Regions from separate parts of the Anoxybacillus sp. PDR2 genome, predicted to be linked through region 2. Evidence: riboswitches for the same ligand, from Rfam matches in the RefSeq annotation. Region 2 holds a riboswitch; the other holds the start of a gene.
What was found. A riboswitch is a leader RNA that binds a small molecule or an ion and turns the genes downstream of it on or off. The one in region 2 is predicted to bind cobalamin.

Region 1 (5,890 bases), 1.8 Mb from region 2:
TCGAAACATCACATGAACAGCTTGGCGAATGTGCTCTTTTTTCAGCTCAACCAGCGCCTCTCCTATTTTCGGACGTTGCGAGATGACGCCTTGATAAGTGTTGGTTCCTCCTAGCTGTACGCCCAACAAGGCAGCCATGGCAGCTTCGCCCCAACCGCTATTCGGGCTTGGGTGCTTGCGGGCATCGCGCAACACCAGACGAAGGCAGCCGCGAATGTGCCGGCTATTTCCAAGCACCATCACAATTCCCGTCAACCTAGCTGGTATGTAATTTAATACATCATCTAGCCGTGCAGATGCCCAGCCAAAATCGCCATATTTCTCATTTTTATAGCCAAGCATAGAATCGCACGTATTAACAGCGCGATAAACTAAAGCCAATGCTCCGCCGCCGACAAGCGCATAAAAAAGCGGTGCCGTAATTCCATCGCTCGTATTTTCAGCCACCGTTTCGACACAAGCTCTAACAATTTCCGGCTCATTCAGCGTTTCCGTATCGCGGCCAACAATCATGCTTAGCTCGTTTCTTGCCTTTTCTATATCTCCTTGTTCAAGCGGAATCATCACATTCCACGCTGCCTCTTTTAAACTTTTGGCGGCAATCGTCGTAAATATAAGCAAAGCTTCGATTACGACGCCAAATACAACGGAAACGCGGTAGCTTTCATATATGATGATCGAACTGATTCCATAGACCACTGCAACAACGATTCCAATCGTTACGATCCCTTTTACCCGCCGCATTCGTCCACGATTCAGCCGATGATCCAGCCAGGCAATCAATCGGCCCATTCCGCGCACCGGGTGCGGCAACCAACGCGGGTCACCGATGAAAAAATCAATGACGACCGCTAAAGCCATTGCGAGCAAATGATAGGTCACTTCCCATCGCCTCTCCGTTTTTTATATTTGCGCAACGCTTCCGTTGTCGCCTCATACACAAAACGGCCAATCGCTTTGCCAAGCGGCGTAGCCGTTCCAGCATACTCAAACAAGCGTCCTGTTTGTGATGAGGCAATGGCAATGCAATCAGTGGATGTGCCAGTAGCCAGCGTATGTGTTTCCGGATCAAGTACGTGTGCATCATATAACGCTTTCACTTTCGCTTCCGTTGTCGTCATCATGGCCTGTACAAATGCTGTCTCATTTAATTGGCCATCAATAAAAATAAATACGTTAATCGTACCGATTCCTTCCGCTGTCTCCCTTTTTTCCCACGCTTTTGCGGCATCCACCGCATTTCCAACGCCCGCGGTCACCATCACGAATAATGGCACTTCCTCTTCGCTGCTCTTTATCCATACGGCATCCTCTAAATAGACAGCGGTCATCATGCCAATGGTACGATGCACGGCAAAAGAATGGGATTGTAAATATTGCTTCATTTCTGTCTCTGGATCATCACAGCGATAATGCTTCGGCACATGTCTATTCACAAAGTGTGTAGCCCATTGAAAACCAGCGCCAACCACAGCCGATGACAGCACTTTAAAAGGCTGCGGTGTGGTAATGACAATCTGTTCGCCGTCTTGAGCAATCGTTAACGCACTTAAGGAATCGTTCTGTTGCCTCGTATCGGAATAGGTCTGAGGAACAAACGTGAGAAGCGGCTTGGACACAACGGGATGCGCTTGACGCCGCACAGACGCTTGAAATACGGTTTCTAATTGTTTTTCTTCAATCATATCGCTTGGTTCGCCGAGTCCCGCCATCTTTCCTTCATGAAGCAACAAAAGCCGGTCACAATATAAGCTAGCTAGATTCATATCATGAAAAATGGCTACAACCGTTAACTGATTTTCTTCTGTCCATTTTTTTAATTGATCTAGCAGTTTGATTTGTTGGGCAATATCCATGTGGTTGGTCGGTTCATCGAGAAAAAGCAAGCTCGGCTTTTGGGCAAGCGCTCTTGCTAAATAGACGCGCTGCCTTTCTCCACCGCTTAAACGGTCGATGGTTTCCTGTTCTTTATGTGCCATCCCCACTTGTTCAAGCGCTTCGGCTACCGCCTGTTCATCCTCCTCTGTCCATGTTGGAAATAACCCTGTTTGATGGGCATAGCGTCCTAACTCTACCGTTTCTTTGACAGTATAGCCAAATGCTGAATCGGCGCTTTGCGGGAGAACAGCGACAAGGCGCGCCAGTTCTTTTGACGAAAAGGAAGCAAGCGGGACGGCGTTCAGTGTAATGGTCCCCTTTTGTAAAGAAAGCTCTCTGCTTAACAGCTTTAATAATGTTGTTTTGCCGCTGCCGTTAGGTCCTAAAATTCCAAAAAACTGTCCTTGTTCCACAGTGAAGGTAATGTTCTGCAACACCGCTTTTTCTCCGTATTGATAGGAAACATCATGAACGTTTAACATCATTTTCACGTCTTCCTTTTCATTCTATTTAAAAATAACCCCGCAAACAAAGGTGCGCCAATTAACGAAGTAATGATGCCGATCGGCAATTCACTCGGTGAAATCATGGTTCGCGCCGCTAAATCGGCTAGCACTAAAAAAGCGCCCCCGTATAAAAGCGATAGCGGTAAAAGCAAGCGATGATTCGGTCCCGCAACAAGACGAATCATATGAGGAACGACCAAGCCCACAAAGCCAATCGCCCCCGACACAGCAACAGCCGCCCCTGTTAATAAGGAAGCGCCGATTAAAATGACCAGCTTGCGCTTGGCAACATGGACACCTATGTGAGCAGCTGCCTCTTCACCAAAGGCAAAAGCGTTTAACTCGCGGTGATTCACTAATAACAGCAAACATCCTATTATAAAAAACGGAAGCATCATGACAACATATTTCCAGCTTCGCATCGCGACGCTTCCCATCAACCAAGTAATAATTTGCCGCAGTTCCTCTCCTGTCAGCGCAATCATAAGCGAGATCAACGCGCTGAAAAATGCGCTGAAAATAATTCCGGTTAAAATGATCGTTTCCACTGACATGCGCGGATCGACGGCGCGAGTAAAAAACAAAACGAGAAAAAGAGTCAGCAATCCAAACGCAATGCTCATGATCGGTAATGTAAACGATCCAAACCACGGCAATTGCAGATGAAAGAACAAAACGACGACCGCTCCGACTGACGCGCCCGATGATACTCCAAGCGTATAAGGATCAGCCAATGGATTTTTTAGCAATCCTTGAAACGCCGCTCCCGCCAACGAAAGGGAAGCGCCGACTAAAAAAGCCAAAACAACGCGCGGCAAGCGGATGGCCATCACAATTTGCACAAGCGTATCAGGAATGTCAGGGGACGGCGCAATTCCCCACCATTGCTCTAAAAAAATGTCAATAATAGACGAAAAGGGAATCGATAGTGAGCCTATCGATATCCCTAACAACATGCACACGACCACCGCCGTAAGAGCGATGACGTAGGCAATTATATTATTTAAAGATTTCCGGATAAATGACTTTGGCAAGTTCCTCTACCCCTTCAACAAGGCGTGGGCCTGATCTTGTGACTAAATCAGAATTCACCTCATATACGCGTTGATTTTTAACCGCCGAAACGTCCTTCCACGCCGGTCGTGCCATCACTTGCTTTACAGCATCTTTCACATAGTCTCCATACGTGACAACAATTACATCCGGATTGAGCGCTACCGCTTTTTCTTCCGTAAACATCGGCCATCCTTCTTGATCGCCAGCCACATTTTCTGCTGAAATCGCTTGCAGCATGTCATTGATAAATGTTCCCTTTCCTGCTGTATAAATTTGTGGCGCCGGCTGCACTTCCACCCATACTTTTACCGGATTTTTCACGTTTTTTGCTTTTTCCTTGATGGCTTCAAGCTTTGATTTCATCTGGTTAACAATTTGATCGGCTTTTTTCGTTGTCCCTGTTGCTTGTCCAATTAATTGGATCGAATGGTAAACATCATCAAATGTTTTGGCATCGTTCACAACAAGCACTGTAATTCCCGCATCCTTCAGCTGCTGCAGGCCGTCCCGCGAATTATGGGCACTCGATGCGTGGGCAAGCACTAAATCAGGCTTGAGTGAAATAATTTTCTCCACGTTAAACTCCATGCCGCCAATTTTTTCTTTATTTTTTACATCTTCCGGATAGTTATCAAAATCACTGACTCCAACAATTTTCTCTCCTAAACCAAGTTCATAGGCAATTTCCGTATTGCTCGGAATTAACGAAACGATTTTTTTCGGTTCGGACTGAATCGTGACCTCTTCCCCTAATCCGTCCTTAACGGTTACCGGGAAAGCAGCTGTTGCTTCTTGCTTCGCATTGGATGAATGAGTGGATTTGTCTGTTTCTTGATTACCGCACGCGGCAAGAAGGCCGAACGTCAGCATCAACACAAGCAGCCACGTATAATACCTCAGTTGCTTCATCATGGTTTCTCCTCCTGCACATATAAATTAAAAAATGCCCATCCCGGACGGAATGAGCAAGAAACGACAAACCATAGAGTTGTGGCAGCATAATAACCACCTTTTGCCGTTTCGCCATCTCACCCCCCGAAGATTGGAAACATCGAGCAGTCAGGGCAGGTCTACTGACTTATGCTTCATCCTACTTTGAACCTTCCCATGCGGCCAACAGCTTGCCCATCAATACCGCACAGTGGTTATTTCATTTCGTCAGCATTTACAGTTGCGGGGACAGTTCTGGATTCGCACCAGATTCCCTATTAAGCCTATTAGCGATTCGCTCACTTCGGCACCCTTCTGCATCGATATACAATTGTAAAAAATAATCGAACAATTGACAGTTACAATATTAAAGGACGAAAGGCTGTTTGGCAACAAAAAAATGACGGAATTCGCCATTTTTCCCGTCTCTATATTATATGGATCTCATTTTTTAACGCATTGGCGTGATGAAAGCACATCCACCGACTTACCGTAAAAACGACTCGAACAGCAGTTTATCGCCATTCGAGTCGTTTGGATCGCTATTAATTGTTAATATAGCGTTCAAATACATCCCCAAAATCTTTCACTGTATACTGCTTCTTAGTCTCAACAAGCCAGTTGAACGCGATTTGATTTAGCTCTTTAAACTGTTCAGCAATGCTGTTTGGAGTGCTGGCGACACGCCCTAGCACGGAGGAGGCAACATCGAGACTTTTTCGCGCAAAGTCGAGCGTCGTTTCATTTTCATGGCAAATTTCTGAAATTTTTAAAAGTGCTTTATATAAATCTTTCACTTCTTCCAGATGCTTTTTATGCACATCAATCGAATAGTGCTCCGATCCGATGGTAAATTTAATCTCTACATCTAAATCGACCGTGCCTGCCGTCTCAAGCGATACGCCGGCAATTGGATGCTTATAGTAATCATAACGGCGCAGCGTTCGCTTTTTACTTGTCGCGCTCGTCCCATCTAAATGAATAAGCGCTCGGTTAGTAAAGCAATATTCATCTGATTTGGACTTAATCAAAAAATAAATCTTTTCTCCATCTTCATGCATCACATAATCGTCTGCGTCCACTTTATCATAATTTTCGGGTTTAATGACAGAGCCGATATCACTTAATCCGAGAACATCAGCAGCAACTTTGCCAAACATCCAGCATCTCCTCCCCTTTCTTTTCTTACAATCCCATTATACCATCCATTTGCTTTCCAGATCCGATAAACAGAAAAAATAAAAAATGGATTTATAGCCGATTCAAAAGCACAATCCTTTTTTAACAGATGGAGGCAAATCATAGAACACTGTCCAATACAACTTTTTATAAACGTCATTCTTCGCTGAAACCTCCGTGCCTTGTCACAGGATCAAGAGACGATGCGAGTGCTATAATATATTTATGATGATGTCCCAAAGTTCATATTCTGTTCATAAACATCAAGTACAATACATACACGACAGCATAAAAATCATAGCAAAAAGAGTGGTGATCAAATCGTGCAAAAGCAATCATTA
Region 2 (5,890 bases):
ACGCGTTCCCGCATCAATCGTCGTTAAAATAAATAGCGCTTCAAATAAAATCGCAAAATGGTACCAAAAAGCCATAAATGCTTTTCCACCAATCACTTTTGAAAGGATCACTGCCATCCCAATAGCCAAAGTCGGTGCACCGCCTGTACGCGATAAAATCGTTTGCTCCCCTACATCTTTGGCCAACTCTGTCAATGCGTCTGGGGTAACGACAAATCCCCAAGATGAAACCGTTTGGGCAGCCTGGACTACATCTGTGCCAATAGCAGCTGCTGGACTATTAATCGCAAAATAAACCCCTGGTGTTAGCACGCATGCTGCGACAAGAGCCATTACCGCTACAAACGACTCCATAAGCATCGCCCCATATCCGATTGGGCGGGCATGACTTTCGAGTTCGATCATTTTTGGCGTCGTTCCGGAAGAAACAAGAGCATGGAATCCAGAAACAGCTCCGCACGCAATGGTGATAAATAAAAATGGGAATAAATTTCCTGAAAATACAGGTCCTGTTCCATCCACGAATTTGGTCACAGCAGGCATTTGCAAATCAGGTGCAACAACAAGAATACCAAGCGCTAGACCAACGATCGTTCCGATTTTAAGAAAAGTGCTTAAATAATCGCGCGGCGCTAGCAATAGCCATACAGGCAACGCCGAAGCCACAAATCCATAAGCAATCATTAAAAGAGCAATTGTCTCCCCTTTAAATGTAAACATATTGGCTAATGTCGGATGTTCAGCCACATGCTGTCCCGCAATAAGGGAAACAATCAGCAGAACAAAACCGATCAATGAAGCTTCCCCTACGCGGCCTGGCCGCAGATAGCGCATGTAAATTCCCATAAAAATCGCAATCGGAATCGTTGCCGCAATGGTAAACATTCCCCACGGGCTTCCTACAAGCGCTTTCACAACCACCAACGCTAACACGGCTAATAAAATAATCATGATACCTAAAATCCCAAGCATAGCAACAAGCCCTGTGAAGGAGCCCATTTCTTCTTTAATCATTTCACCAAGTGACTTTCCGTTGCGGCGCATTGAAGCAAACAAAATGACAAAATCCTGTACCGCACCTGCTAGTACCACACCGACTACAATCCAAAGCGTGCCCGGCAAATATCCCATCTGTGATGCCAAAATAGGGCCAACAAGCGGGCCAGCTCCTGCAATAGCAGCAAAATGATGTCCGAATAACACCCATTTATTCGTCGGCACATAGTCTTTTCCATCATTCATCACTTCAGCTGGTGTTTTGCGATTATCATCCAGCTCAAATACTTTCTGCGCAATAAATTTGCTATAAAAACGATAAGCCACTGCATATACACACACCGCTGCCACAATGAGCCAAATCGCATTAATCGTTTCGCCGCGGTGCAGAGCCAATACCGCAAAGCCAATGGCTCCAATGATCGAAATCAATCCCCAAATCACGATTGATTTAACCGCTTTCAAAATCCTCTCCCCCTTTGCACTAAAAAATTATACTCTACTCACAGCGATTATACTAACTATTCTGAAAAGTTACCCAAATATTTTCTTAACATGAACAAAACTAGACATAACATGTCAAATTACACACCTAACATGCACCATTTTCAAATTCCCGATCTCAATAGGAACAAAATGTATATTTTCAATAAAATGTAATTATATAAACTGTAAAAAGCGGAAATGATAAAAATAAGGCAGGGCTCTTTTTCTATATACGAGGCGATATAGGATATAGTCGATGATCAACAAATAAAATCCATTAGTAAAGGGTTAAGAAAACGTGAAAGCAATTGAACGGTTGTTATGGAGTATTGCTTTACCAGGATTCGGACAGCTTTTGAATCAAAAGTATTTCAAAGGAACCATCTTTATTTTATTAGAATTTATTGTAAACTCTCAATCCCGATTTAATGAAGCCATTCGCCTGAGCTTTTTGGGAAAAACAATCGAAGCAACCCAAGTCATTGATTTTCAATGGCTTATGTTTTATCCGTGTTTGTATTTTTTTGCAATGTGGGATGCTTATAAAGATGCTGACGGTGGTCGCTCTCCTTACGCTTTTCTTCCATTCGTTTTTTCAGCTTATTTTGTCACAGTTGGACTGATGTACTCTTCCCGCGTTACCATCTTCGGCATTTTTTTTGGACCAATTTGGCTGCCAATGCTCTCAGTTATTCCTGGTGTGCTCACCGGTTTACTGATTCGCTCGCTGCTTATTAAATTTCTCCCACTTCAAAAATAAACGCGCCGATCGAGCGCGTTTTTTATTTTTCCACTTCAGAAATATTATAGTTGAATTTTCCATTGATTTATTATATGATGATACCAGTGCAACTAACAAACACAATATATTGTATCGAAGAATAAAAACAAAACTATATATAGTAGAACAAACCACAAGTAAAGGTGTCCCTTAGGACTTAATAGGGAATCTGGTGTAAATCCAGAACTGCCCCCGCAACTGTATGTGCGGACGAAATGGAAGCTCCACTGTATACGAAAGCTTATACGGCGCGTATACGGGAAGGATCCAAAGTAGGAAGAAGCACAAGTCAGGAGACCTGCCTTGCTTGTTTCGTTTCACATTCTTCGGGGAGGGAGAAGATGAAGCGATGGTTTAAGAAGGGAAGTTTTATTCCTTTTTATACTATCGTTTCATCCACTCAATCCGGAGTGGATTTTTTTATTGGAAAGAGGAGGAGCCGATAATGACGTTTACTTTTCAAACCGTTTCTCAAGAAGAATTGATTGCCTGGATTCATGATCTTACAAATGAATTTCCTCATCTAGACACATCCGAATATATCAAGCGTGTGCTTCGCATGATTCAAAACAAAGACACTGCGTCCTTCGAACAAATGGCAAATGATTGCATTCTTGAGGGACTTTCATATATTAGCGAAGCAGAACCAGACTGGACCTTTGTTTGCGCCCGCATTTATTTACAGAAGCTTTATCACGAAGCAGCTCAAAATCGCGGTTATCATCCAAAAGAACGCTACGGTGATTTTTACGAGCTGGTCGCTTCTCTCGTTTCCAAGGGAGTTTACAACCATTCTTTGCTTGATGATTATGAAAAAGAAGAAATTAAAGAGATTGGAGCGATCATCAATCCAGAAAAAGACAAGCTATTTACCTATATCGGTCTCCGCACGCTTGCAGATCGCTATCTTGCCCGTGATTATGAAAGAAATTTATATGAACTGCCGCAAGAGCGCTTTCTCATCATCGCGATGACATTGATGGCCAAAGAGCCAAAAACGCAGCGACTTGCCTTTATCCGAGAAGCATACTGGGCATTAAGCAATTTATATATGACGGTTGCCACTCCGACTTTAGCCAATGCAGGAAAAAACTATGGTCAGCTATCAAGCTGCTTTATCGATACGATTGATGACAGCCTGCAAGGTATTTACGACAGCAATACCGATATTGCTAACCTTTCCAAGGCAGGGGGCGGCATTGGCGTCTATCTCGGAAAGATTCGCAGCCGCGGCAGCGATATTAAAGGATTTAAAGGGATTTCATCCGGCGTGATTCCATGGATGAAGCAATTGAATAACACCGCTGTCAGCGTCGATCAGCTTGGCCAAAGAAAAGGAGCCATCTCTGTCTACTTAGACGTGTGGCATAAAGATATTTTTGCTTTTTTAGATGCCAAATTAAACAATGGCGATGAACGGATGAGGACACACGATTTATTCACAGGCGTTTGCATCCCTGATTTATTTATGGAGCAAGTAGAAAAACGCGGAGATTGGTATTTATTTGATCCACACGAAATACGACAAATCATGGGATTCAGTCTAGAAGACTTTTATGATGAAGAAAAAGGGGACGGCAGTTTTCGTCAAAAATATTGGGAATGCGTTCAAGAAAAGCGCCTTTCAAAAGAGAGAGTTCCAGCTATTGAAATTATGAAAAGCATTATGCGCAGCCAGCTAGAATCAGGCACACCATTTATGTTTTATCGCGATGAAGTGAATCGAAAAAATCCGAACTCACATCTCGGCATGATTTATTGTAGCAACCTTTGCACTGAAATTGCCCAAAATCAAAGCCCGACCGTGATGGAAAAACAATATGTAAAAGATGGGAAAATCATCATTGAAAAAATCCCTGGCGATTTTGTCGTCTGCAACCTATCATCGATCAATTTAGCTAAAGCCGTTATGGACGATGTGCTTGAACGGCTCGTCCCTATTCAAATGCGCATGCTTGATAACGTGATTGACTTAAACCAAATCCCTGTTTTGCAGGCACAGTTGACAAATCAAAAATATCGGGCTGTCGGACTAGGCACATTTGGATGGCATCATTTGCTCGCTTTAAAAGGCATTCGCTGGGAATCAGAAGAGGCCGTTTATTATGCGGACGAGCTTTATGAACAAATTGCTTATCTCACTATTCAAGCAAGCATGGAGCTTGCTCAAGAAAAAGGCAGTTACCCAGCGTTTTCTGGATCTGATTGGCAGACAGGGGCCTATTTCGATAAACGTGGCTACAACACTTCCAAATGGATTCATCTGAAAGAAAACGTAGCTAAACATGGAATGCGCAACGGCTATGTGATGGCGATTGCTCCCAATGCTTCGACATCGATTATTGCCGGCAGTACCGCCAGCATTGATCCGATCTTTTTGAAGATGTATGCCGAAGAAAAAAAAGATTATAAGATTCCAGTTACAGCGCCAGACTTAAACGAAAAAACAACTTGGTACTATAAATCAGCCTATCATATTGACCAGTATTGGAGCATTCAACAAAACGCGATGCGACAGCGCCATATTGACCAATCCATCTCATTCAATTTTTACGTAATGAACACCATTAAAGCAAAGGATTTATTAGCCCTTCATCTTGCCGCTTGGAAATCCGGTTTAAAAACAACCTATTATGTTCGTTCAACATCAAGCAACATTGAAGAATGTGAATCATGCGCAAGTTAATATAAGGAGGAGTTATGATGACATCTGCTTTAACGAAACGAATCATTATGGACCCTGAAGCGCCCAACCGTTCCACGCGAATCATCAACGGACGATGCTCGAATGTGCTCAATTGGGACGATATTGCCTATCCTTGGGCATATGCTAAATATAAACGAATGCTCGCCAATTTTTGGACACCATTTGAAATTAATATGTCCCAAGATGTCAAGCAATTTCCATTATTAACCGCACGTGAACAGGATGCTTTTTTAAAAATTATCGGCCTGCTAGCCTTACTTGACAGCATCCAAACAGATTATGCAGGAAAGGTTGCTGATTACATTACCGACTCAAGCATCAACGCGCTGATGATCATGCTGGCTCAACAGGAGGTCATTCATAATCATTCTTATTCTTACGTACTTTCTAGCCTCGTTCCAAAACAAAAGCAAGATGAGGTATTTGAATTTTGGCGAAATGAGCCTATATTGCGGAAAAGAAACGATTTTGTCACAAACGGATATAAAGAATTTGCCGAGCAGCCAAATGTAGAAAATTTATTAAAATCCATTGTCTATGATGTCATTTTAGAAGGCTTATTCTTCTATTCCGGCTTTGCTTTCTTTTATAACTTGGCACGCAATCAAAAAATGGTGGCCACAAGCACTATGATTAATTATATTAATCGCGATGAACATATCCATGTCGACTTATTCGCAAAAATATTCCAAGAGGTTCTGCGCGAATATCCAGAATATCGGACAGATGACTTAGCGGCATTTGTTCAGCAAACCTTTATTCAAGCGGCCGAATTAGAAATCGAATGGGCGAGCTTCATGATCGGCCATGATATTGAAGGCATTCATCTTGAGGATTTACATGATTACATTAAATTTTATGCGAATGTCCGCTGCCACCAGCTTGGCTTCGAGCGTCCATTTGAAGGCTATCGGACAAAT

Region 1: it holds a riboswitch for cobalamin, as region 2 does, so the genes downstream of both, GRQ40_RS12115 (ABC transporter substrate-binding protein) here and GRQ40_RS03515 (ribonucleoside-diphosphate reductase subunit alpha) in region 2, are expected to answer to the same signal.

What each region holds. Positions count from the first base shown of each region.
Region 1 is NZ_CP047158.1:2,518,276-2,524,165, forward strand. It holds gene cbiB (adenosylcobinamide-phosphate synthase CbiB) at 1-861, opposite strand, end outside; gene GRQ40_RS12105 (adenosylcobinamide amidohydrolase) at 879-2,363, opposite strand; gene GRQ40_RS12110 (FecCD family ABC transporter permease) at 2,366-3,418, opposite strand; gene GRQ40_RS12115 (ABC transporter substrate-binding protein) at 3,384-4,349, opposite strand; cobalamin riboswitch at 4,486-4,700, opposite strand; gene GRQ40_RS12120 (PH domain-containing protein) at 4,916-5,530, opposite strand.
Region 2 is NZ_CP047158.1:716,732-722,621, reverse strand. It holds gene GRQ40_RS03525 (carbon starvation CstA family protein) at 1-1,461, opposite strand, end outside; gene GRQ40_RS03520 (hypothetical protein) at 1,781-2,242, shown strand; cobalamin riboswitch at 2,388-2,584, shown strand; gene GRQ40_RS03515 (ribonucleoside-diphosphate reductase subunit alpha) at 2,709-4,949, shown strand; gene GRQ40_RS03510 (ribonucleotide-diphosphate reductase subunit beta) at 4,967-5,890, shown strand, end outside.